Regions from separate parts of the Flaviflagellibacter deserti genome, predicted to be linked through region 2. Evidence: predicted binding sites of a transcription regulator. Region 2 holds the regulator's gene; each other region holds the start of a gene.
What was found. The regulator PhoB, encoded in region 2, activates phosphate uptake and scavenging genes when phosphate is short. The targets are predictions, from matches to a motif close to TGTCATNNANCTGTCAT.
Positions count from the first base shown of each region.

Region 1: a site for PhoB is predicted at 1,158-1,174, ahead of ACFPFW_RS08715 (glycerophosphodiester phosphodiesterase family protein). Genes of this name have one in related genera too.
Region 3: a site for PhoB is predicted at 3,886-3,902, ahead of ACFPFW_RS17060 (DUF47 domain-containing protein). Genes of this name have one in related genera too.
Region 4: a site for PhoB is predicted at 2,622-2,638, ahead of phnC (phosphonate ABC transporter ATP-binding protein). Genes of this name have one in related genera too.

Region 1 covers NZ_JBHSJF010000006.1:370,514-375,730, reverse strand. The annotation lists gene ilvD (dihydroxy-acid dehydratase) at 1-952, opposite strand, end outside; gene ACFPFW_RS08715 (glycerophosphodiester phosphodiesterase family protein) at 1,312-2,052, shown strand; gene ACFPFW_RS08710 (glycerophosphodiester phosphodiesterase family protein) at 2,049-2,471, shown strand; gene ACFPFW_RS08705 (DUF1402 family protein) at 2,575-3,519, opposite strand; gene ACFPFW_RS08700 (valine--tRNA ligase) at 3,754-5,217, opposite strand, start outside.
Region 2 covers NZ_JBHSJF010000005.1:109,050-114,266, reverse strand. The annotation lists gene ACFPFW_RS05350 (VTT domain-containing protein) at 1-677, opposite strand, end outside; gene ACFPFW_RS05345 (ATP-binding protein) at 848-2,128, shown strand; gene phoU (phosphate signaling complex protein PhoU) at 2,214-2,933, shown strand; gene phoB (phosphate regulon transcriptional regulator PhoB) at 2,941-3,642, shown strand; gene ACFPFW_RS05330 (GcrA family cell cycle regulator) at 3,721-4,221, opposite strand; gene ACFPFW_RS05325 (aspartate aminotransferase family protein) at 4,588-5,217, shown strand, end outside.
Region 3 covers NZ_JBHSJF010000008.1:287,003-292,219, reverse strand. The annotation lists gene ACFPFW_RS17085 (VOC family protein) at 1-647, opposite strand, end outside; gene ACFPFW_RS17080 (MarR family winged helix-turn-helix transcriptional regulator) at 728-1,204, shown strand; gene ACFPFW_RS17075 (VOC family protein) at 1,255-1,662, shown strand; gene ACFPFW_RS17070 (NUDIX hydrolase) at 1,707-2,126, opposite strand; gene ACFPFW_RS17065 (inorganic phosphate transporter) at 2,181-3,188, opposite strand; gene ACFPFW_RS17060 (DUF47 domain-containing protein) at 3,192-3,836, opposite strand; gene ACFPFW_RS17055 (CorA family divalent cation transporter) at 4,067-5,059, shown strand; gene ACFPFW_RS17050 (bifunctional helix-turn-helix transcriptional regulator/GNAT family N-acetyltransferase) at 5,063-5,217, opposite strand, start outside.
Region 4 covers NZ_JBHSJF010000003.1:49,422-54,638, reverse strand. The annotation lists gene phnE (phosphonate ABC transporter, permease protein PhnE) at 1-625, opposite strand, end outside; gene phnD (phosphonate ABC transporter substrate-binding protein) at 694-1,695, opposite strand; gene phnC (phosphonate ABC transporter ATP-binding protein) at 1,719-2,579, opposite strand; gene ACFPFW_RS03365 (class I SAM-dependent methyltransferase) at 2,728-3,375, shown strand; gene olsB (l-ornithine N(alpha)-acyltransferase) at 3,519-4,454, shown strand; gene ACFPFW_RS03355 (AMP-binding protein) at 4,451-5,217, opposite strand, start outside.

The DNA.
Region 1 (5,217 bases), on a different contig from region 2:
GGCCACCCGGCTTCAGGTCGGCGATGTACGGCGTCTTCTTGAAGATTTCGGCGACGTCGAACAGATCGAAGTCGATGCCGATCTCGTTCGCCATGGCCGGGAGATGCAGCGCCGCATTGGTCGAGCCGCCGGTCGCGGCGACCACGGTCGCGGCGTTCTCCAGCGCCTTCTTGGTGACGATGTCGCGCGGACGGATGTTGCGGGCGATGAGCTCCATGATCTGTTCGCCGGCGGTCATGCAGAACCGGTCGCGGATTTCGTAAGGAGCAGGCGCACCGGCCGAATAAGGCAGCGCCAGGCCGATCGCCTCGGAGACGGTCGCCATCGTATTGGCGGTGAACTGCGCGCCGCAGGCGCCGGCCGAGGGACAGGCGACGGATTCGAGCTCATCGAGATCCTCGTCCGACATCGCGCCGACCGAATGCTTGCCGACCGCCTCGAACAAATCCTGCACCGTGACCGGCTGGCCGCGGAACGAACCCGGCAGGATCGAGCCGCCATAGATAAAGATCGACGGCACGTTGAGGCGGAGCATCGCCATCATCATGCCCGGCAGGGACTTGTCGCAGCCGGCGAGGCCGACGAGCGCGTCGTAGGAATGGCCGCGCATGGTGAGCTCGACCGAGTCAGCGATGACCTCGCGGGACGCCAGCGAGGACTTCATGCCCTCATGGCCCATCGCGATGCCGTCGGTGACGGTGATGGTGCAGAATTCGCGCGGGGTGCCGTTGGCAGCCGCGACGCCCTTCTTCACCGCCTGCGCCTGACGCATCAGCGAAATGTTGCAGGGGGCGGCCTCGTTCCAGCAGCTCGCCACGCCGACCAGCGGCTGGTGAATCTGCTCCTTCGTGAGGCCCATCGCGTAGAGGTATGAGCGATGGGGGGCGCGGGTCGGTCCCTCCGTCACATGGCGGCTGGGAAGATTGTTCTTCTGAAAAACCTTGGCGTCCATCTCTGTCCTTCGCGCGCTGCTTTAGCACACGTACGCAACCCGTTGAATGGACGACCGTTTTATGCCTCGACGGCTCACCTGAGGAGCGGCCGTCCTGGCCCCGCTCAAGCTGGTCACGACATGCGTCTTCCTCTATGGCGCAATTGGGGCAAATGTCTCTTAACGCGGAGCCTCTGGAAGCAATTCGGCAACAGCGTTGCGGAAGTGTCACACGACTGTTTCGACCCTTCCGGACCGCTCCCTTGCGGGCCCGAGATCCGGCATCTCCGCCACCGTCCGAAAGTCCTACGCGGGTCGTCCGCTCGTCATCAAATCGGGAGAGGTTCGCGCTACTGAAAACCCGATTTGGAGGTCGGACCATGATCCTTCGCACGATTCTCGCCGCCTCGGTCGCCGTGGCAGCCTTCACGGCCCCTGCCCTCGCCCAGGGGAAGACGCTCAACGGCCAGCGCGCGCTCGTCATCGCCCATCGCGGCACTCCGGGCTATCTCCCCGACCACACCCTCGAGGGTTATACCAAGGCCATCGAGATGGGCGCCGACTTCATCGAGCCCGACCTCGTCGTGACCAAGGATGGCGTACTGGTCGCCCGCCACGAACCGATGCTCGGTGGCACGACGGACGTTGCCGACCGTCCGGAATTCGCCGCCCGCAAGCGCACGCTCAACATCGATGGCATCCCGACCGAGGACTGGTTCGCCAGCGACTTCACCCTTGCCGAGATCAAGACGCTGCGCGCCAAGCAGCCGTTGGCCGAGCGCGACCAGAGCTTCAACGGCAAGTTCCTGGTGCCGACCTTCCAGGAGGTGATCGACCTCGCCAAGGAGCAGAGCCAACGCACCGGCCGCACGATCGGCATCGCGCCCGAGACCAAGCACCCGACCTTCCACACCGCGATGGGCCTGCCGATCGAGGACCGCCTCGTCGAGACGCTGCAGAAGGCCGGCTGGACCGAGAAGAGCTCGCCGGTGATCATCCAGAGCTTCGAGACGGCGAATCTCAAATATCTGCGCGGCAAGACGAACGTCCGCCTGGTCCAGCTCGTCGACGGCAGCTCGACCGACGCGCAGGCAAGAACACCGCCGAACCGCCCTATGTGAAGCCGTACGATTTCGTCGTCACCGGCGACAAGCGGACCAACAACGACATCCTGACCGCCGACGGCCTCAAGGAAGTCGCGACCTATGCCGACGGCATCTCGCCGTGGAAGGCCTATCTGATCCCGAACGTCCCGGTCGATGCGAACGGCGACGGCAAGCCGGACGATCTCAACGCCGACGGCAAGATGGACGAGCGCGACAAGGTGGCGGCGAAGCCGACCGACGTCGTGAAGAACGCGCACGCGACGGGCCTTTTCGTCCAGACCTGGACGTTCCGCAGCGAACCGCGCCGGCTGGCCTCGACCTATAACGGCGATCCGGCCGCCGAATACCGCGCCTTCCTCGACATCGGCGTGGACGGCATCTTCAGTGATTTCGCCGACCAGGCCGTCGCCGCGCGCAACAACGCGACGAACTGAGCAAACGGCCGTACCGCTTCCCGGCGGTACAGCCCCGTCTCGTCTGATTGCAGTATCGGGATTGTGGGACGCTTTGCCTGCACCCCGGATGGTTGAGCGCGGCCTATTCCTTGCGCGGGTCAACCGGCCGGTTGGACGCCGTGGGCCGCGGCTCCTCGAGGAGCGCCTTCAGTTCGGCGAGCTTGTCGTTGACGAGCCAGCCGTAATAATTCTCCTCCGGCAAGGCGCGCCCGGCCTTCGCCGCAAGAGCGGCCGCGCGTTCCTCCGACCCGCCGGTATTGTAGAGCGTCGCGGTGATGCCCGGGTTCTTGGAGATGTCGACATTGGCGATCGTCTTGTAGTCGTCGATCGCGCGACGGATGATCGCCGCCATGTAGGCGAGCGACTTGTCGGGGTCCATGATCGCCGAATAGACGTCCGCCGCCTTGCCCGCATCGAGCTTGGGATAGCCTGACGTCTTCGCCACCATGTCCGACAGCATCAGGGCCGTCAGCGGGTTCTCCTGCCCGAGCCCGAAAGTCTGGCCAGCGAAGAAGGGCTGGAAGAATACCGCGCTGAAGCGATTGTTCGGGAAAGCGGTTCCACCGACGGTGCGGCCTCGGAACGTCTTGTCCCAGACATCTTCGCGGCAGGACCAAAGCTTGTAGGAATCCGTAAGGTCGGCGCACTTCTTGAATTCGGGTCGCGTCGCGAAGTCCAGGACGGATTCGCTGCCGTAGCCGAAGCGGAAGCTGTCGCCGGCGTAAGAGACGGCCTTGATGTAATAGGTCTGCAGCCGGTCGTAAGCGTCGACATTGTATGTATGTTCGCCGACGATGGCGCCGATCATGTGGATCGGATCGATCCCATAAGTGGCGGCCGTCGACTTGATCTTCGAGATCAGCGTCTTGTCGTGCGCCAGAAGGTCGATGACCTTGTCGTACTTCTCGTCGAACGTGGTCTTGCCGGCCTTCGTCCGCGCGACGGAACCGCCCGGCACCTTGGGCTGCTCCTTGTTCCGATTTCCTTCCGGCACGACCAGAGGCCCGGCAGATGCCACCGAAGACATTGTCGCGCACGCGAAGACGAGGGCTACTGCCAGCAGGATACGTTTCAAGTTTTCCGTGTCCCTGGCACCCGGTTCGCTTACGGCCTCTTTAAGAAGTCACCGCAAACGCGAGTCTGGTTCGATGGTTCTGAACTTTTTGCAGAGACCGAGTCCGAACGCGAGCGACTTGCGAGCGCTCGCGACAGACCGGCGGTCTACGTGATGAAAAGGAGACAGATCAGGGGGATAAACCCTTCAGGCCACAACCTTTAGTCGCTCCAATGCATCCGCCAGTTTCATGCGACGCGCTTCCGCCTCTTCGCGGCGCTCGCGCTGCTCCTCGACCACTTCTTCCTTGGCGCGGGCCAGGAAGTCGGGATTGCCGAGCTTCTTGTCGATCTTGTCGATCTCGTCGACGATCTTGCCGATCTCCTTTGAGAGGCGTGTCCTCTCGGCTCCGAGATCGACCACGTCGGCGATCGGAAGCGCTCCGACTCCGCCGCGGACGAGAAGCTGCACCGCGCCGGCCGGAGCCGAATCGGCGAAGTCGATGCCGGACAGGCGCGCCTGACGGCGAAGCGCGTCCTCGTAGCGCCTGGCCCAGGCCTGCACCTCGGCGGAAGCCCCGATGAGGAGAAGCGGGATTTGGGCGCCGCCCGGCACGTTCATCTCGGTTCGGACCGAACGGACCTCGGAGATCATGTCGACGAGCCAGCCGATCTCGGCCTCCGCCGCCTCGGTGTCGCTCTTCGGTAGTTCCGGCCAGTCCGACAGGGCAAGCAGCTTCGCGCGGCCGCCGGCCGGAGCCGTCACCGCCCACAGCTCCTCGGTGATGAAGGGCATGAACGGGTGGAGCAGAGCGACGATCTGGTCGAGCGTCCAGGACACTGTCGCGCGGGTTTCGGTGCGCTCGGCGCTGTCCGTCTCCGACTGGAGGACCGGCTTCGCCAGTTCGAGATACCAGTCGCAGAAGATCGACCAGGCAAAGCGATAGACCGCGTTCGCCGCATCGTTGAAGCGATAGGCCTCGATCGCGGCGCTCGTTTCCTTCACCGTGCGCGCGGCCTCGCCGACGATCCATTTGTTGAGCGTGGTCGTGACCGATGACGGGTCGAAGCCCGGAACGACGGCGCACTGGTTCATCTCGGCGAAGCGGGTCGCGTTCCAGAGCTTGGTCGCGAAGTTGCGATAGCCCTCGATGCGCGACTTCGCGAGCTTGATGTCCCTGCCCTGCGCCGCCATGGCGGCGAGCGTGAAGCGGACCGCGTCGGCGCCGAACTCGTCCATCAGTTCGAGCGGGTCTATGACGTTGCCCTTGGACTTCGACATCTTGGCGCCCTTCTCGTCGCGGACGAGCGCGTGGATGTAGACGTCCTTGAACGGCACCTCGCCCATGAACTCGATGCCCATCATCATCATCCGGGCGACCCAGAAGAAGATGATGTCGAAGCCCGTCACGAGGACGGAGGTCGGATAGTAGCGTTTCAGCTCCGGCGTCTCGTCCGGCCAGCCCATCGTCGAGAACGGCCAGAGCGCGGACGAGAACCATGTGTCGAGAACGTCCTCGTCCTGAATGAGGAAATCGCTCTGCGGGCCGCCGAGCAGTTCCTGATGGATCGATTCCGCCTCGTCGTCCGAGAGCATGTTCTCGGTTTCGTTGCGCAGGATCGCGGCACGCAGTGCGTCCTCCCGGCTCTCCTCGACGTAGACGTGGCCGTG
Region 2 (5,217 bases):
GCCTGGATTCCTTCGGGCCAGCACTCCTCTTCCGGGTGAACGTCGGGCAAGCGCTCGAACGTCGCTCTTTCCCAACGGGTGCGGGCAAGCTCTCCGATACGCCGGGCCGCCGGGCCGTTCACCAGCATCTGGACGTCGTGGAACGGGCGATAGGAGCTTCCCGACGCATCCTTCCTCAATGGATTGTCGAAGCTGTGATCGCTCGTGTCCCAACGCCTGACGGTCAGGTCGAGCCCGCCCGAGAATGCGACGCAATCGTCGACCACGACCAGCTTCTGATGATGGGCAGAGCCGAGAGGAAGAGCGTCGTCAAGGCAAAGGCGGATGCAGGACGGCATATTCCAACCGAGGCTGACGGATGGAAATATCTCTCGCTCGGTGGAATAGAGGATCGAGAAGTCCCAGAGCAGAATGTTGATGGTCAGCTCCGGCCGGCGTTTGACCAGCGCGCAGAGGAACTGGCAGAGCTCCTCGGGAAGGCCATCATCGGCCTTGCCACTCTCGCCGACCAATCTGACCCGGCTGTTGATGTCCCAGCCGATGATGAAGATCGTCTTCCGCGCCTTCCTGAGCGCGCTGCGGACCGCGCCGAAATAGGCCGCGCCGTCGATCAGAACCGATGCCCGCTGGGCTCTCTCGACATGCCAGACGTTGCGACCTTGTTGAAATACAGACATCGGGCTTCCGCGCTGGAACGACGTTCCTAAACGCGGCAAGACGCTGAAAGTGCCGACCAAAAGGATTGGTGCCCCGACAGTAGTTGAGCGTTTGTGACATGGCGGAAATACTGGTGTCATGTCACTGTCACGCGGCCGTGCCCCTGTCGCAGCAAAGCGAGGAAGCGGCCATGACGTTGGTTTGGGACGGCAAGGCGAACGCAGTGGAAGGAAGCGTATTTCTGCGACGCCTGAAAAGGGGCCGGATTGCTATTGGCGCGGCGCTGGTCGTGCTCGCGGCACTCTGGGGCCTCGGGCTACTTCCGCTCTGGATTGCCGCGCTCAGCGCCATCGCCGTGCCGCTCGCCACGGCCTTCACCCCGCTGGACGATCGCGCGACAGTGCCTGTCAGTCAGACGGAACGTGACGCCGACCCGTTGGCCGTCGCTCTTCTCGAAGCATTGAACGAGCCGGCGATCCTGCTGACGGCTCGCGGCATCGTGCATGAGTTCAACGCTCCCGCGATTGATGTTTTCGGCAATCTGCGGACCGGTGATCCGGTGTCCTTCGCCCTGCGCGTTCCGGAGATATTGGATGCAGTCCGTGCGGTGGGCACAGGCGGTACTGCGAGAACGGTGGAATATGCCGATCGCGTGCCGGTCGACCGCTGGCTGGAAGCCCGGATCGGGCCTGTCTGGCTGGATCAGGCAGACCGCGAACGAGGCAATCCGCAATTCGTTCTCCTCGTCCTGCACGACCTGACGCATCTCCGCCGGGCGGAGCGCATGCGCGTCGATTTCGTCGCTAATGCGAGTCACGAATTGCGCACGCCATTGGCCGCGCTGCTCGGTTTCATCGAGACTCTTCAAGGACCTGCGAAGGCGGACGTTTCGGCGCGCGAGCGCTTCCTCGACATCATGCGCAGCCAGGCCGCGCGCATGTCGCGTCTCGTCGACGACCTGCTGTCACTGTCTCGGATCGAGCAAAAGCAGCATTTGAGGCCGTCGACACCGGTCGACCCCGTCGAAATCGTTCGCAGCGTCGTCGACAGTCTCTCGCCTCTGGCCGGCGAGCGCGGCGTGGAAATCCGTTCGTCGTTTCCGGGCACTTCCGTATCCGTGCCGGGAGACCGCGATGAACTGATCCGCGTCGTCGAGAACCTCGTCGAGAACGGTATCAAATACGGCCAGTCGGGAAAGCGGGTCGATGTCTCGGTCACCGCAACCGGACCGGAGATCCGGATCTCCGTGCAGGATTATGGGCCGGGCATTCCGCCGGAGCATCTGCCCCGCCTGACCGAACGCTTCTATCGCGTCGATGTCGGCGAGAGTCGGGAGAAGGGAGGGACGGGTCTCGGGCTTGCCATCGTCAAGCACATCATGGCCCGCCACCGCGGTCGACTCCTGATCGAAAGCCCTTCCGGAGGGGGGGCGCGGTTTACCGCAGTTCTGAATACCCGCGCCGATGAGTGACTGGAGGCGCGAAATGCGCTTCCCTCGATGTCATCGAAGCGTCATTGATCCCTCTTAAGAGGGCCGCACTAGAGGAACCGGCGCTATGATGACACAGCACACCTCGAAAGAGTTCGACGAGGACCTGAAGTCCCTCAGCGAGATGATCGCGGAGATGGGCGGTCTCGCCGAGCAACTGGTCGGGGAATCGATTTCCGCGCTGTTGTCGCGTGACCTAGCCGCCGCCCAGCGGATCATCGAGCGCGACCGCGTCATCGACAGTCTGCAGCACGCGGTCGAGGAGAAGGCAGTTCTCACGATCGCCAAGCGCCAGCCGATGGCGGTCGACCTCCGCGAGGTCGTCGCCGCGCTTCGTGTCTCGAACGATCTCGAGCGCATCGGCGATCTGGCCAAGAACATCGCCAAGCGCGTGGTCGCCCTCGAGGGGCAGCTGCAGCCGCCGAAGCTTGCCGGTGGCGTCGACCACATGGGCGAACTTGTGCTCGGCCAGCTCAAGGAAGTGCTGGACGCCTATTCCCGCCGTGACGCGACCCGCGCCCTCCAGGTCTGGAAGCGCGACGGCGAGATCGATGCGATCTACACCTCGCTGTTCCGCGAACTCCTGACCTACATGATGGAAGACCCGCGCAATATCGGGTTCTGCACCCATCTCCTGTTCTGCGCGAAGAACATCGAGCGCATCGGCGATCACGCCACCAACATCGCCGAGACGATCCACTATCTGGCGGTCGGCGAGCCGTTAATCGACGAGCGTCCGAAGGGTGATCTGACGAGCACCACGACGATCTCGTTCGGCGAGGATTGAGAACAGGATGTCCGCACGGGTCATGATCGTGGAGGACGAGGAGCCATTGACGCTCCTCCTCCGGTACAATCTCGAAGCGGAAGGCTATGACGTCGAAAGCGTCGCTCGCGGTGACGAGGCCGAAACCAGGCTTCGTGAACGGGTTCCGGATCTCGTTCTGCTCGACTGGATGCTGCCGGGCCTGTCCGGCATTGAACTCTGCCGTCGCCTCCGCGCTCGGCCGGAGACGGAACGTCTCCCGATCATCATGCTGACCGCGCGCGGCGAAGAGACCGAGCGCGTGCGTGGTCTGGCCACCGGCGCCGACGACTATGTCGTGAAGCCGTTCTCGGTGCCGGAATTGGTCGCTCGCGTGCGGAGCCTGCTGCGCCGCGTCAAGCCGGATCACATCGCTTCGCAACTGAAGGCCGGCGATATCGAGCTTGATCGCGAAACGCGCCGTGTCCGCCGCGGCGGTCGCGAACTGGAGCTCGGCCCGACCGAGTTCCGCCTCCTAGAATTCCTGATGCAGACTCCCGGCCGCGTCTTCTCCCGCGAGCAATTGCTCAACGGTGTCTGGGGCCACGATGTCTATATCGACGAACGCACGGTGGACGTCCACGTCGGTCGCCTGCGCAAGGTGATCAATCGCGGCCGCCGCCAGGATCCGATCCGCACAGTGCGCGGCTCCGGCTACAGCTTCGACGAGCGCTTTGCCCGCGCGGGCTGATGCCTTCTGCTGATATCTTCTTCTGAACTAAATAGGCCGCGCATCGCGCGGCCTATTTTTTGGTTCTGCTCGCTGCGATCAGGCGACCGCACGGCGGCGGCGATCGCTCGCCGGCTGATAGGCGATGGTCGCGTGATAGCTGCAATAGGACGAGCCCATATTGGAGCGGGTTCCGCAGAAGCGGAAGCTCTCGCTGCCGGGGTCGCCGATCGGCCAGCGGCACATGCATTCGCGCAGATCCATGATGGTCACGCGCTCGCAGGAGACCGGCTCCAGCATAGGGCGCGGTGCGCGCTGGATGATCGGCTCGATGTCGAGATCGACCGTGCGGACCGGAGCCAGCGCGGTCGCACCGGCAGTGCGGAAAACCATCGACGGATGCGACGGCGCGCGAGGCTTGCGCGGGCGGGGAGCGGTGCTTTGAACAGCCTTGGCGCGACCGGAAAGGCCGAGGCGGTGAACCTTGCCTATGACAGCATTGCGCGTGATACCGCCGAGTTCAGCAGCGATCTGGCTCGCGCTCAACCCATCGCTCCAGAGCTTCTTGAGAAGCTCAACACGCTCATCCGTCCAGTTCATCAGCGCGGCTCCATTGTATCGGCGAGGCGGAATCCGAACGGGTGGATCCAGCCGGTTCAACACCAAGCCTGGACCGGATATACCGTCCATAGTAGCTGAAATTCCGTCTCACACGAGATATCGTGCTTAACGATTGGTAAACTACATGATCGGCTGACTCGGCCGCAAGAGTCCGAAAGGAGAACGGGGTGTTTTCCCCACAGGTCGGGAAAACTCTGCTCGCATTCCGATTCATCGCCTGAGAACTCAGGGCTCTAGCCGTCATTGACACTGCACGGTCGGCCCGTAAAATCGGCGCTTTCCGGAGGTGCCGCTCTGCTGGGCGGCGCCTCTGCGCTTTTTAGGCCACACTTTACCGAGGCGCCCGTGAGCTCCGCTTTGCTTCCCGTCTTCGCGCGTACCGACCTTGCTTTCGAGCATGGCGAAGGAGCGTGGCTGACCACGGTCACAGGCGAGCGATATCTCGATTTCGGCGCCGGCATCGCGGTGAATGCCCTCGGCCATTGCCATCCGCATCTCGTCGAGGCGCTGCGCGAGCAGGCCGGTAAGCTCTGGCACACGTCCAATCTCTATAAGATACCGGACGGCGAGCGGTTGGCGACGCGGCTCGTGGCGGCGAGCTTCGGCGACACCGTGTTCTTCACGAACTCGGGTGCCGAAGCCAACGAAGCCGCCATCAAGATGGCCCGCAAATACCATAGCTATTCGGGTCATCCCGAACGCTGGCGGATCGTCGCCTTCAACGGCGCTTTCCACGGCCGGACTCTGGCGACCATTTCCGCGGGCGGCAATCCGAAGCATCTCGACGGTTTCGGCCCGGAAGTCCCGGGCTTCGATCATGTCGCGCCCGGCGACGAGCAGGCTCTGCTTGCCGCGATTACTCCCGAGACGGCCGCGATCATAATCGAGCCTGTCCAGGGCGAGGGCGGCATTCGCGAGGTGCCCGCCGCGTTCCTGCGCCGTTTGCGCGAGATATGCGACGAGCGCGATCTGCTG
Region 3 (5,217 bases), on a different contig from region 2:
AGCCAGCCCGGCATCGGGATTTCCGGCATCTTGGTCATCATGCCGCCCACGGCCCGGGCGTCGTCGCCGGTTTTGCCGTCGGTCGCAAACAGCTGGTAGGTGCCCATCGGGCCCATATCCATCGCCGTGCTTTTCGTCCAGCCGAACATCTTCTGGAAAAAGCCGAACGACTTCTCCCAATCGGTGGAATGCAGCTCGTTCCAGCCGGTATGGCCGATCGCCATCTGGCCGTTCGGGTCCGGATCCTTGTCAGGCATGCCATCGATCTTGAGCAGGCAGATCGTGCCGCCGCCGGGATCGCCGGCGATCGCGAACCGGCCGACACCAGGAATGTCGGTCGGCTCGTAATAGATCATGCCACCGAGGTCCTTCACCTTCGCGGCGGTCGCATCGACATCATCGACCTTTACCGAGCCGAGCCAGCCGGGCTTGGCCTCGCCACCGCCGCAGGTGTCGGACTGGGCCATCATCCCGCCCACGTCCTGACCGTTTGTCGAGATGAGCGTATAGGGAACGTCTGGCATGCCCATTCCGGGCGGCGGACTCTTGAACGTCCAGCCGACGACATCGCCATAAAACTTCTGCGCTGCCGCGGTATCGGTCGTCATCAGCTCGTGCCAGATGAAGGTGCCGTCTTTGATCGCCATCACGCCCTCTCCTGTGATTAAGGCGCCGCTTCGATGCGGTGCTGCTTGACTAAATAGGTTGATACCAACATATTTATGGTATGTCAAAACACACCCGTCCGGCCGAGGCATCCGGACACGCGGGCACGGTTCCGTTCGAAACAACGCTCCTCGTAAGAGATTGTTGCCTGTGCCTGCACGTCCAGCGGGCGGCGCGGGCGCTGGGCAGGCGGTTCGACGTCGCGCTCAAGCCGGTCGGACTCACCAACGGCCAGTTCTCGCTGCTGATGTCCTTGAACCGCCCTCATCCGCCCTCCATGGCGCCGGTCGCGGAGTTGCTCGCAATGGACCGCACCACGCTGACGGCGGCGCTCAAGCCGCTGGAGCGCCGAGGGCTTCTTACGATTTCGGTCGATCCCAAGGACAAGCGCGGCCGGCTTCTCAGGCTGACCGAGGCCGGCCAAGCGCTGCTCGCGCGCGCGGTGCCGATCTGGCAAGCGACCCATGCGGCCGTTGAATCGGAGCTTCCGGGTGGTGACCCTGAATTGCTTCGCGATGATCTCCGCGCGCTGTCCTAGCCGCGCCATTTCCCTCAGCTATCCAACCGCAGTCAGACCAGGAGAAACGCATGCCGATGAAGATTTTCGTGAACCTGCCGGTGAAGGACCTCTCGAAGTCGATGGACTTCTTCAAGGCGCTGGGCTGGTCGTTCAACCTCCAGTTCACCGACGAGACCGCAGCGTGCCTCGTCATCTCGGACGATATCTACGCGATGCTCCTCACCCACGAGAAGTTCAAGCAGTTCACGCCGAAGGAGATCTGCGACACGTCGAAAGCAACCGAGGTGCTGACCGCGCTATCGTTCGACAGCCGGGAGCAGGTCGACGAGATCGTGAAGAAGGCCGTCGCGGCCGGCGGCTCGCTTTATGCGGAGCCCAAGGATTACGGCTTCATGTACCAGCACTCGTTCCAGGATCTCGACGGTCATTCCTGGGAGGTCTTCTACATGGACGAGAGCGCGATCCCGGCGGGCTGAACCAGCCTCGCAATAGCAAGCGCGCGGCTTCGGCCACGCGCTTGCTATTTTCCCGACAGGCCGAGGATCAGGCTCGAAAGCTCGGGCTCGACGAGAAGCGCGGCCTCCTCGATCTCGAACCAGCGCTTCTCCCGCTCGTCCTGCTCCCGATAATTGTTGAGGTCCTTCTCGACCTTCATCAGATACACGGTGACCTGACAGAGATCGAAATGCGTCTCGCGCCTCTTCCAGTAGAGGTAGGTACCGAGCGCATCCTTCTCGATCCTGCCCTCGATGCCGGCCTCTTCCAGCGCTTCCTGCGCGGCCGCCTCGTGATCCTTGAGCCCCTTCATCGGCCAGCCCTTCGGGATGGTCCACCGCCGGGTCGTCCGCGTCGTGACGAGGAGCACGCGAATGCGCCCGCCCTCCTTCTGGATGGGCAGCGCACCGATCTGGTGCAGCGGTTCGGGGGTAGGCTCAGGCATCAATTGGCGGGTCACCTCAAAAACATGGCACGCAGACGAATCGCCGAGAGCGGTTCAACTCAATTTGTCTACTATAATATACGACCCGGCAGCGATCACAGCCGCCGCCGGTAGTGTCAGCACCCAAGCCACAACAATATGGCGCGCCACGCCCCAGCGGACCGCAGTCATTCGCCTGGCGGCGCCCACACCGATGATAGCGCCGGTAATCGTATGGGTTGTCGATACGGGAATACCGAGTCCCGTAGCCATGAACAAAGTGATCGCGCCGCCGGTTTCGGCGCAGAACCCCTGCATCGGCGTCAGCCGGGTGATCTTCGATCCCATCGTATGAACGATGCGCCAGCCGCCGCAGAGCGTGCCGAGCGCCATCGCCGCCTGGCAAGTCAGGACGACCCACAGTGGCACATGGAACTCCGAGCCGAGTTGCCCCTGCGAATAGAGCAGCACGGCGATGATGCCCATCGTCTTCTGGGCGTCGTTGCCACCGTGCCCCAGCGAATAGAGCGAGGCCGAGACGAATTGCAGGACGCGGAACGTACTGTCGACCGCATATGGGGTTTGCCGGACGAATATCCAGGAAACGATCAGGACCAGCGCCAGTGCAAGCACGAAGCCCGTCATCGGCGACAGCACGATGGCGAAGCTCGTCTTCAGGAGCCCGGCGGCGACGACGGCCCCACCACCCGCTTTCGCCACGCCCGCGCCGACCAATCCTCCGATCAGCGCATGCGAGCTCGACGAGGGAATGCCGAGCAGCCAGGTCACGACATTCCAGACGATCGCACCGACCAACGCCGCGAAGATCACCGCCGGATCGACGATGCCGGGATCGATGATGCCGGTGCCGAGCGTCTGCGCGACATGCAGGCCGAAGAACAGGAAGGCAATGAAGTTGAAGAACGCCGCCCAGAACACCGCGTATCGGGGCCGCAGCACCCGGGTGGAGACGATCGTCGCGATCGAGTTCGCGGCGTCGTGCAGGCCGTTCAGGAAGTCGAAGAGAAGCGCGACGCCGATCAGCGCGAAAAGCACCGGCGTGGCGAGAATGATATCGCCCATCCGCTAGACGTTCTCGATGACGATGGCGCTGATCTCGTTGGCCACGTCCTCGAACCGGTCCATTACCCGTTCGAGATTGCCGTAGATCTCGGAACCTATGACGTAGGGCATCGCATTGCCGTCGCGATGGGCGAGGAAGAGCGCCTTCAGCCCCTCCTCATGCAGATCGTCGGCGCGGCCCTCGATGATCGTCACCTGCTCAGCGAGGTGGTTCAATTGGGCGGCATTGGCGCCGACATGGTTCAGCAACGGAACGGCCTTGGCCGTCAACCGGGCTGCTTCGGCGATCGTATCGCCCATCGCTGCCATCATCGGGTCGAACTCGGTGACCTCGAAGAGCTGCGTCGCCTTCACGGTCTTCTTCATCTGGTCGATCGCGTCATCCATCGACTGGATCAGACTCTGGATATCGCTGCGGTCGAATGGAGTGATGAAGCTCCGGCGAACGGCAATCATCACCTCCCGGGTGATCTCGTCGGCCTCGTCCTCGCGCTCGATGATGATCCGCGAATAGTGCGGCACCTTTTCGCCGCCGAGCAGCATGCCCTGCAGGGCCTCGGCGCCCGAAACAAGGATCAGCGAATGCTGTGTGAACAGCTCGAAGAAGCGATCCTCCTTCGGCATCAGCTTTCGGAACCAGCCCAGCATGTACGGAAATCCAGATCGGCCAACAGGGAGGCGCTGGCTATAAGTTGGCTGTCATAAAACTGCAATAAACATGTTTCTAGACGTTGATTTTCCAACGATTTTTGTACTTACGTTTTGGGCACCCTGCACGAATGCGGAATCGCTTCCGCTCTCCTCCTGCCGGCGTCCATGGCGCGCGCGGCAGTTCTCCATTATGTGTTCTCGATCTTTCGGAGTGCGGGTGGGCACAAGTGGACCAAGTCACGACCGACATCTGGTCTGGCCTGATCTGGGGTATCGACGTCGTCGATGGGCGGGTCTCGCACATCAGCGGCGTCGCCTCGATTGAAATTCCGCCGGGCGGCTTCCGCTGGCTCCATGTCTCGCTCGCCGACGAGCGCGCCCGCCGCCTGATCGCCGCGATGCCGCTGCCTGACACCGCTCGCGACATCCTGCTCTCCCGCGACGACGACCAGCGCGCATGGGCCGACCAGGGTGCCATCGCCTGCGTCATCCACGATTTCACCCGCGAGTTCGAAGATCCCGAGACCGCCCACACCGGCGCGATCCATTTCGCGCTGACCCCGTCCCTGATGATCACCGCGCGCACCCACCCGGTCCGCTGCGCCGACGTCATCAAGGCCCGCATCGATGCCGGCGACGCGCCGAAATCTGCCTCTTCCGCCCTCAATCTCATGGCATCGGCGGTATTCGAGATCGTCTCCGGCGTCATCCGAGACCTCGTCCGGCAGCATCAGGCGATCGAGGACGCGCTGCTTGAGGAGGACCGCGAGCCCGCCGCGCGCACGCTGCCGCTGATGCGCCGCCGCGCCGTCCAGGCCGGCCGCCACCTGCATGGCCTGCACAGCGTCTTCACCCGTCTGGACGAGGACGAGGACCTGCCCGAACCGTTGCAGCCGATCATCGGCCGTCTCGTCCAGCGCGCCGCCTCGCTCGAAGCCGACGTGATGCAGGTGAAGGGTCAGACACAGCTATTGCGCGACGAACTGGATCTCCGCGCCAACCAGCGCACCAATCAGAACCTCTACGTCCTGTCGATCATGACGACCTTGCTGCTGCCGGCGACGCTCGTCACCGGCATTTTCGGCATGAACACCGGCGGCCTGCCGTTCGCGAATTCCATCGAAGGCACGATGGCCGCGTGCTTTGTCGCGATCGGGGCCTCGGCGCTGACCTATATGTTCCTTCGCATGCTGGGCTTCTTCAGGGGGCCGGACAAATAGGCATCATAGATCGAGCGTCCAGGTCTGCTCGGTCAGGAGCGTGCCGAAACGCGACCGTGTCTCCTCCGCCACCAGGCGGAAGCCCTTTGCCTCATAGATCCGTCGGGCCGAGGTCAAGAGGCTTACCGTCCAGAGCGTCAACGTCCGGTATCCAAGCT
Region 4 (5,217 bases), on a different contig from region 2:
AGCGGTAGAGCGTGAATGAGATCCAGAGCGGCAGGACCTGCGGGATGACGCCGAAGACGATCTCCTGCAGCTTGGTCGCGCCGGTGCCGCGAATACCCTCGACCGGGCCGTGATCGATGGCCTCGACCGCTTCCGAGAACAGTTTGGCGATGATGCCGGTCGTGTGCAGGAACAGCGCGAGCACGCCGGCAAACGGGCCGAGGCCGACGGCGGCGATGAAGATCAGCGCGAAGACAAGTTCGTTGATGGCTCGAAGCGCGTCCATCAGGCGGCGCATCGGAAAGGTGATCCAGACCGGCGCGATGTTCGACGAGCAGAGCAGCGCGCACGGAATGCCGAGGATGACGGCAAGGAGCGTGCCCCAGATGGCGATCGCCAACGTTTCGAGCATGCCCTTCATATAGAATTCCCACTCATGGAAGTCGGGCCGGAAAAAGTCCTTGCCCAGTTCCGCCATGTTGCCGCTGTCCTTGATGAGCTGCGCCGGGTTCATCTCCGCCGAATGCCAGGCCCAGACCAGGACCGCGACCCCGATTCCCGCGCCGACGGTTTGTGTGAGGATCGAAAGGACGGAGCGCGGCGGCACCGGCATGGTCGGCGCGGGCGTCATCAAGGTCGAGCTCATCGTCGCGATCTCCGTATCAAAAAAGGAGGGACCCGTGGGTCCCTCCAAGCCTCCGGGGACAGTCCGGATTACATGTTCGGGACGCTGGCCATCAGCTTGTCGAGCGCGGCGAGCTGCGCGTCGATCTCGGCGACCTTCTTGGCCTTTTCGTCGGCGGCGAGCTTGTCGTCGTTCTGCGCCTTCAGCTTGTTCTTGAAGAGCTCGAGCTGACGGATCGGATAGAGCTGCGCGTTCGACGACGCGACGAACGGACCCCAGCCATCGGACGTGGTCTTCAGGATATCGCGGGCGCGGGTGACTTCTTCAGCCGAGCCGAGACGGCCATAGCCGAGGAAGAAGGCGTAGACCTTCGCCTTGACGTCGGCCGGGAGGTCCGAGCGCCAGACGATCGGGTCGGACGGGATGAGCGGTGAGCGCCAGATTTCCTTCAGCTTCTCGAAGTCCGCCGTGCGGTTCAGCTTCAGACGGTCCATGCTCTCAGTGTTGTTGGTCGCGACGTCGACCTGGCCGTTGGCGACGGCGAGGGCGTTGCCCTCATGGTTCGAAACCACGACGCGCTTGAAGCAGGTGTTCGGATCGGTCTTGTTGAGGGCGAACACGTAGTAGCTCGGGACGAGGTTGCCCGAGGTCGAATTCGCGTCGCCGTTGCCGAAGTTCAGGCCTTTCGAGCAGTCGAGAACGTCCTTCAGCTCGTTGAGCGCGGTGTTCGACTTGTTGGCGAGGAGGAGCGAGTAATAGCCCTTGGTGCCGTCCGGCTTGGTCGTCTGGGCGAACACTTCGCCACCGGCGCGGTCGACGGCTTCCATGGCGGCCTTGTTGCCGTACCAGGCCACGTCGACCTTCTTGAAGCGCATGCCTTCGATAACGCCGGCATAATCCTGCGCGAAGAACGCCTTCACCGGGATGCCGACGGCCTTTTCCAGGTCCTTCAGCATCGGCTCGAAGCTCTTCGAGAGAGCCGACGAGCTCTCCGTCGAGATGATGCCGAAGTTGAGCTGCTTGATCTCCTCAGCGTTCGCCGCACCGGCGAAAGCCAGCGCGGCGAGCGCGCCAATGACGAACTTCTTCATAGTGCTCTCCGTGTAAAAATCTGTCAGTTCACGCGGGCGAGTTCGGCCGCATGGTTACGCGTGACATCAATGATCGCCGGGTCCATTACCGGCGTCGCTTCGGTCTGGCCGGGCAGGATCAGTTCCTCGGCCGAGGCGCCGTAGAGTTCCGTCAGGAACGCCGGCGTAAGCTTCGCGGCGGGGCCGTCGAAGACCACTTCGCCCGCGCGCATCGCGATCACGCGGTCGAAATAGGCGCGGGCGTAATCGACCTGATGCAGCGAAACGAGGAGCGTGATGCCTTGCGTCCGGTTCAGCTTGGACAGGATTTCCATCACCCGCTTCGCCGACTTCGGGTCGAGCGAGGCGATCGGCTCGTCGGCGACGATGATCTCGGCGCGCTGGACGAGGGCACGGGCGATCGCCGCGCGCTGCTGCTGGCCGCCCGAAAGGGCCTCCGCGCGCTTGTAGATGTGCTGCTCGATGCCGACCTGAGTCATCGCCAGCCAGGCCGCCTCGCGGTCGGCGTGCTCGAACATTCCGAGCGTGCCGCGCAAAGCTGAGATGCGGCCGAGCGAGCCGACCAGCACGTTCGACAGCACCGACATCCGATTCACGAGATTGAACTTCTGGAAGATCAGGCCGATGCGGCGGCGGATGCGGCGTGCGTCGCCGGAAAGCTTGCCGTTCGACTGGATCGCCTCGCCGAACACACGGACCTCGCCGCCATCGGCATCGCCGACGAGCAGTCCGGATGCGAGACGCATCATGGTCGACTTGCCGGAGCCCGAGGCACCGATCAGCGCGACGCGCTCGCCGGCCTTGATGGAGAGCGAAATGCCGCTTACCGCGCGGACAGTTCCATAGGTCTTGGACAGACCACGAATGGCGAGTGCTTCCGTCATAGCGTTGCTGGCCCCGGTTTTCGGAGTCCTTAGAAGCCCTGCATGACGCTCGGATGACGCGAGCTTCCGGCGCGCTCTCCCTGTGGAAGAGAATGACATCCCGGCGTCATCATCCGGCCGCAGGATGGAAGGCTAAATTCAAGCGCCAATGCTCGACGCACCTTCTCACGATCTAGACCGCGCGACGGTCCAGAAAGCCTACGGCGGGTGGGCGCCAATTTATGACGCGCTGTGCGGGCCGGTCTTCCTCATCGGCCGCAAGGCCGCGGTGAAGGCGGCGCGCCAGGTCGGCGGCAAGGTGCTCGAGATCGGCGTCGGCACCGGCCTCTCCTTTCCGGATTATGACGAGACGACCGAGGTCACCGGCATCGACATCACCGAGCCGATGCTCGCAAGGGCGCGCCGCAAACTCGAAACCGGCCGCTATCCCCATATCCGCGACATCCGCATCATGGATGCGCACAATCTCGAATTCGAAGACGCGAGCTTCAACGTCGTCGTCGCGCAGTTCGTGATCACGCTCGTGGCGGACCCGGAACGCGTGCTGGACGAGGCCGCGCGCGTGTTGAGACCCGGCGGCGAGATCGTGCTGATGAGCCATCTCTATTCGGAGCAGGGCATCGGAGCTGCGATCGAGCGCTGGGTGGCCCAACGCACTCGCGCCATCGGCCTGCGGCCCGAATTTCCGTTCTCGCGCCTCGTCCGCTGGGCCGAGACCCGTTCCGACATCGAACTCGCGGAACGCCGCGATCTCGGCCCACTCTACAGCCTCGTGCGCTTCCGCAAGCTCGGCTGAACGCCGCTCACGCCCGCTTGGGCGGCGGTGTTCGCAAATCCTTCATCGAACTGTCTCCGGCCCGTCGCGAGATGTTGTTTTGGTCGTCACGATCCCATCGCGCCGCGCGGTGACGGACGATCAACACTCCAGGACGCAAGCCGATGCCCCGGCTCAACACCGAACCGTTCGCCTTTCTGAGCAAGTTCACGCCGCGCAATGCCGCGACCGTCGCTACCAGCGCCGGACGCGCCCCGATCATCTGGCTCAAGGACCGCAACGAGGTCCACGGCGAGAGCCTCGGCCAGATCGGTTCGCTCGAAGTCCGCCTCTGCCGCAGCGCCGCCGACGTGAAGCGCGCGCAAAAGCTCCGCTACAAGGTGTTCTACAAGGAAATGGCGGCGATCGCCGACGCCCGCACCTACTTCACCAAGCGCGACATCGACGCCTTCGACTCCGTCTGCGACCACCTGCTCGTCGTCGACCATGATGCCCCGCGCAAGAAGCCGTGGAAGGGTCCGAAGGTCGTCGGCACCTACCGCCTGCTCGGGCAGACCGCGGGCCGTGCCGACGGCGGCTTCTACACCGCCGGCGAATACGAGATCGAGAAGCTGATCGCCCGCCATCCGGGGCTGCGCTTCCTCGAACTCGGTCGTTCCTGCGTGCTGCCGCCATACCGCAACAAGCGCACCGTCGAGCTGCTGTGGCACGGCATCTGGGCTTACGTGGTCAAGAACCGCTTCGACGTGATGGTCGGCTGCGCGAGCTTCCCCGGCACTGACGCCAATGCGCACAGGCTTGCTCTGTCCTTCCTGCACCATTACGCGCCGGCTCCGGTCGAATGGCAGGTCTCGGCCCACGCCGCCATTCGTGCGCCGTTCGACCTGCTGCCCAAAGAGGCGGTGGACCCGAAGCATGCGATGCGTGAACTGCCGCCGCTGATGAAGGGCTATCTGCGCCTCGGCGCGATGTTCGGCCATGACGTCGTGGTCGACCGCCAGTTCGGCACGACGGACGTGATGGTCATTCTGCCAGTCTCTGCCATCAGCGAGCGTTATATCGGCCACTTCGGCGCCGACGCCGGCCGTTACGCGGCCTAGCCCAGCTGCATCAAAGCGTGGACGGCCTCGGCCGTCCGCGCGTTCTGGCCAACCCAGAGGAAATCCTCCTCGTCGAGGCGGGCCTGAAGGCCCGTCCGGTGCCAGCCGTGCTCCGGCCGCTGCACGATCCGGCCCGGCGCCGAAGGCGTGACATAGCCCGCCATCATATTCGGCCCGCGTAGCGCGAGCCCGTCCGGCGTCGCCACCATATCGAGCCCCGGAAGACGCTGGCCGTGGCTGGTTTCGCGATTGCGGTCCATCGTACCGATCGCCGCGACGCCGCCGGCTTCCGGCAGGCTCAACAGGCCGAGCACCCGCGCGCCGAACGTCTCCGCGAGTTTCCGGCGCGTCGATACCGTCACCGGCTCGGGCGCGAACAGGTAGCGAAGCGTGCGGAGGTCACCCGGCGCGCCCCGTTCGGCGATCGAGGCCAGCAGCGTCTCGTCGGCGATCATCGCCGTCGCATTGGCCACGTAGACATAGTCGGACACGATGTGTCCCGCGCGCGGCCAGTGATGGAGGTAGACCTTCACGCCGCTCAGCAGCGGCATCAGAATGCTGGCGACGAGACCCAACGGGTCGTGCAGCGGCAGCGCCGCGAACATCTTGTCCCGCCGGTTGAGATCGAGCGCCAGGGAGAGCTGGCGGCAGGCCGCGACGAGGTTGCGATGCGTCAGCACCACGCCGGTCCCGGCCTCACCGCCGGAGGCGGCGAGGATGATGGCAGGCGTGTCCGGATCGATCACATGCTGCTTCGCAGCCG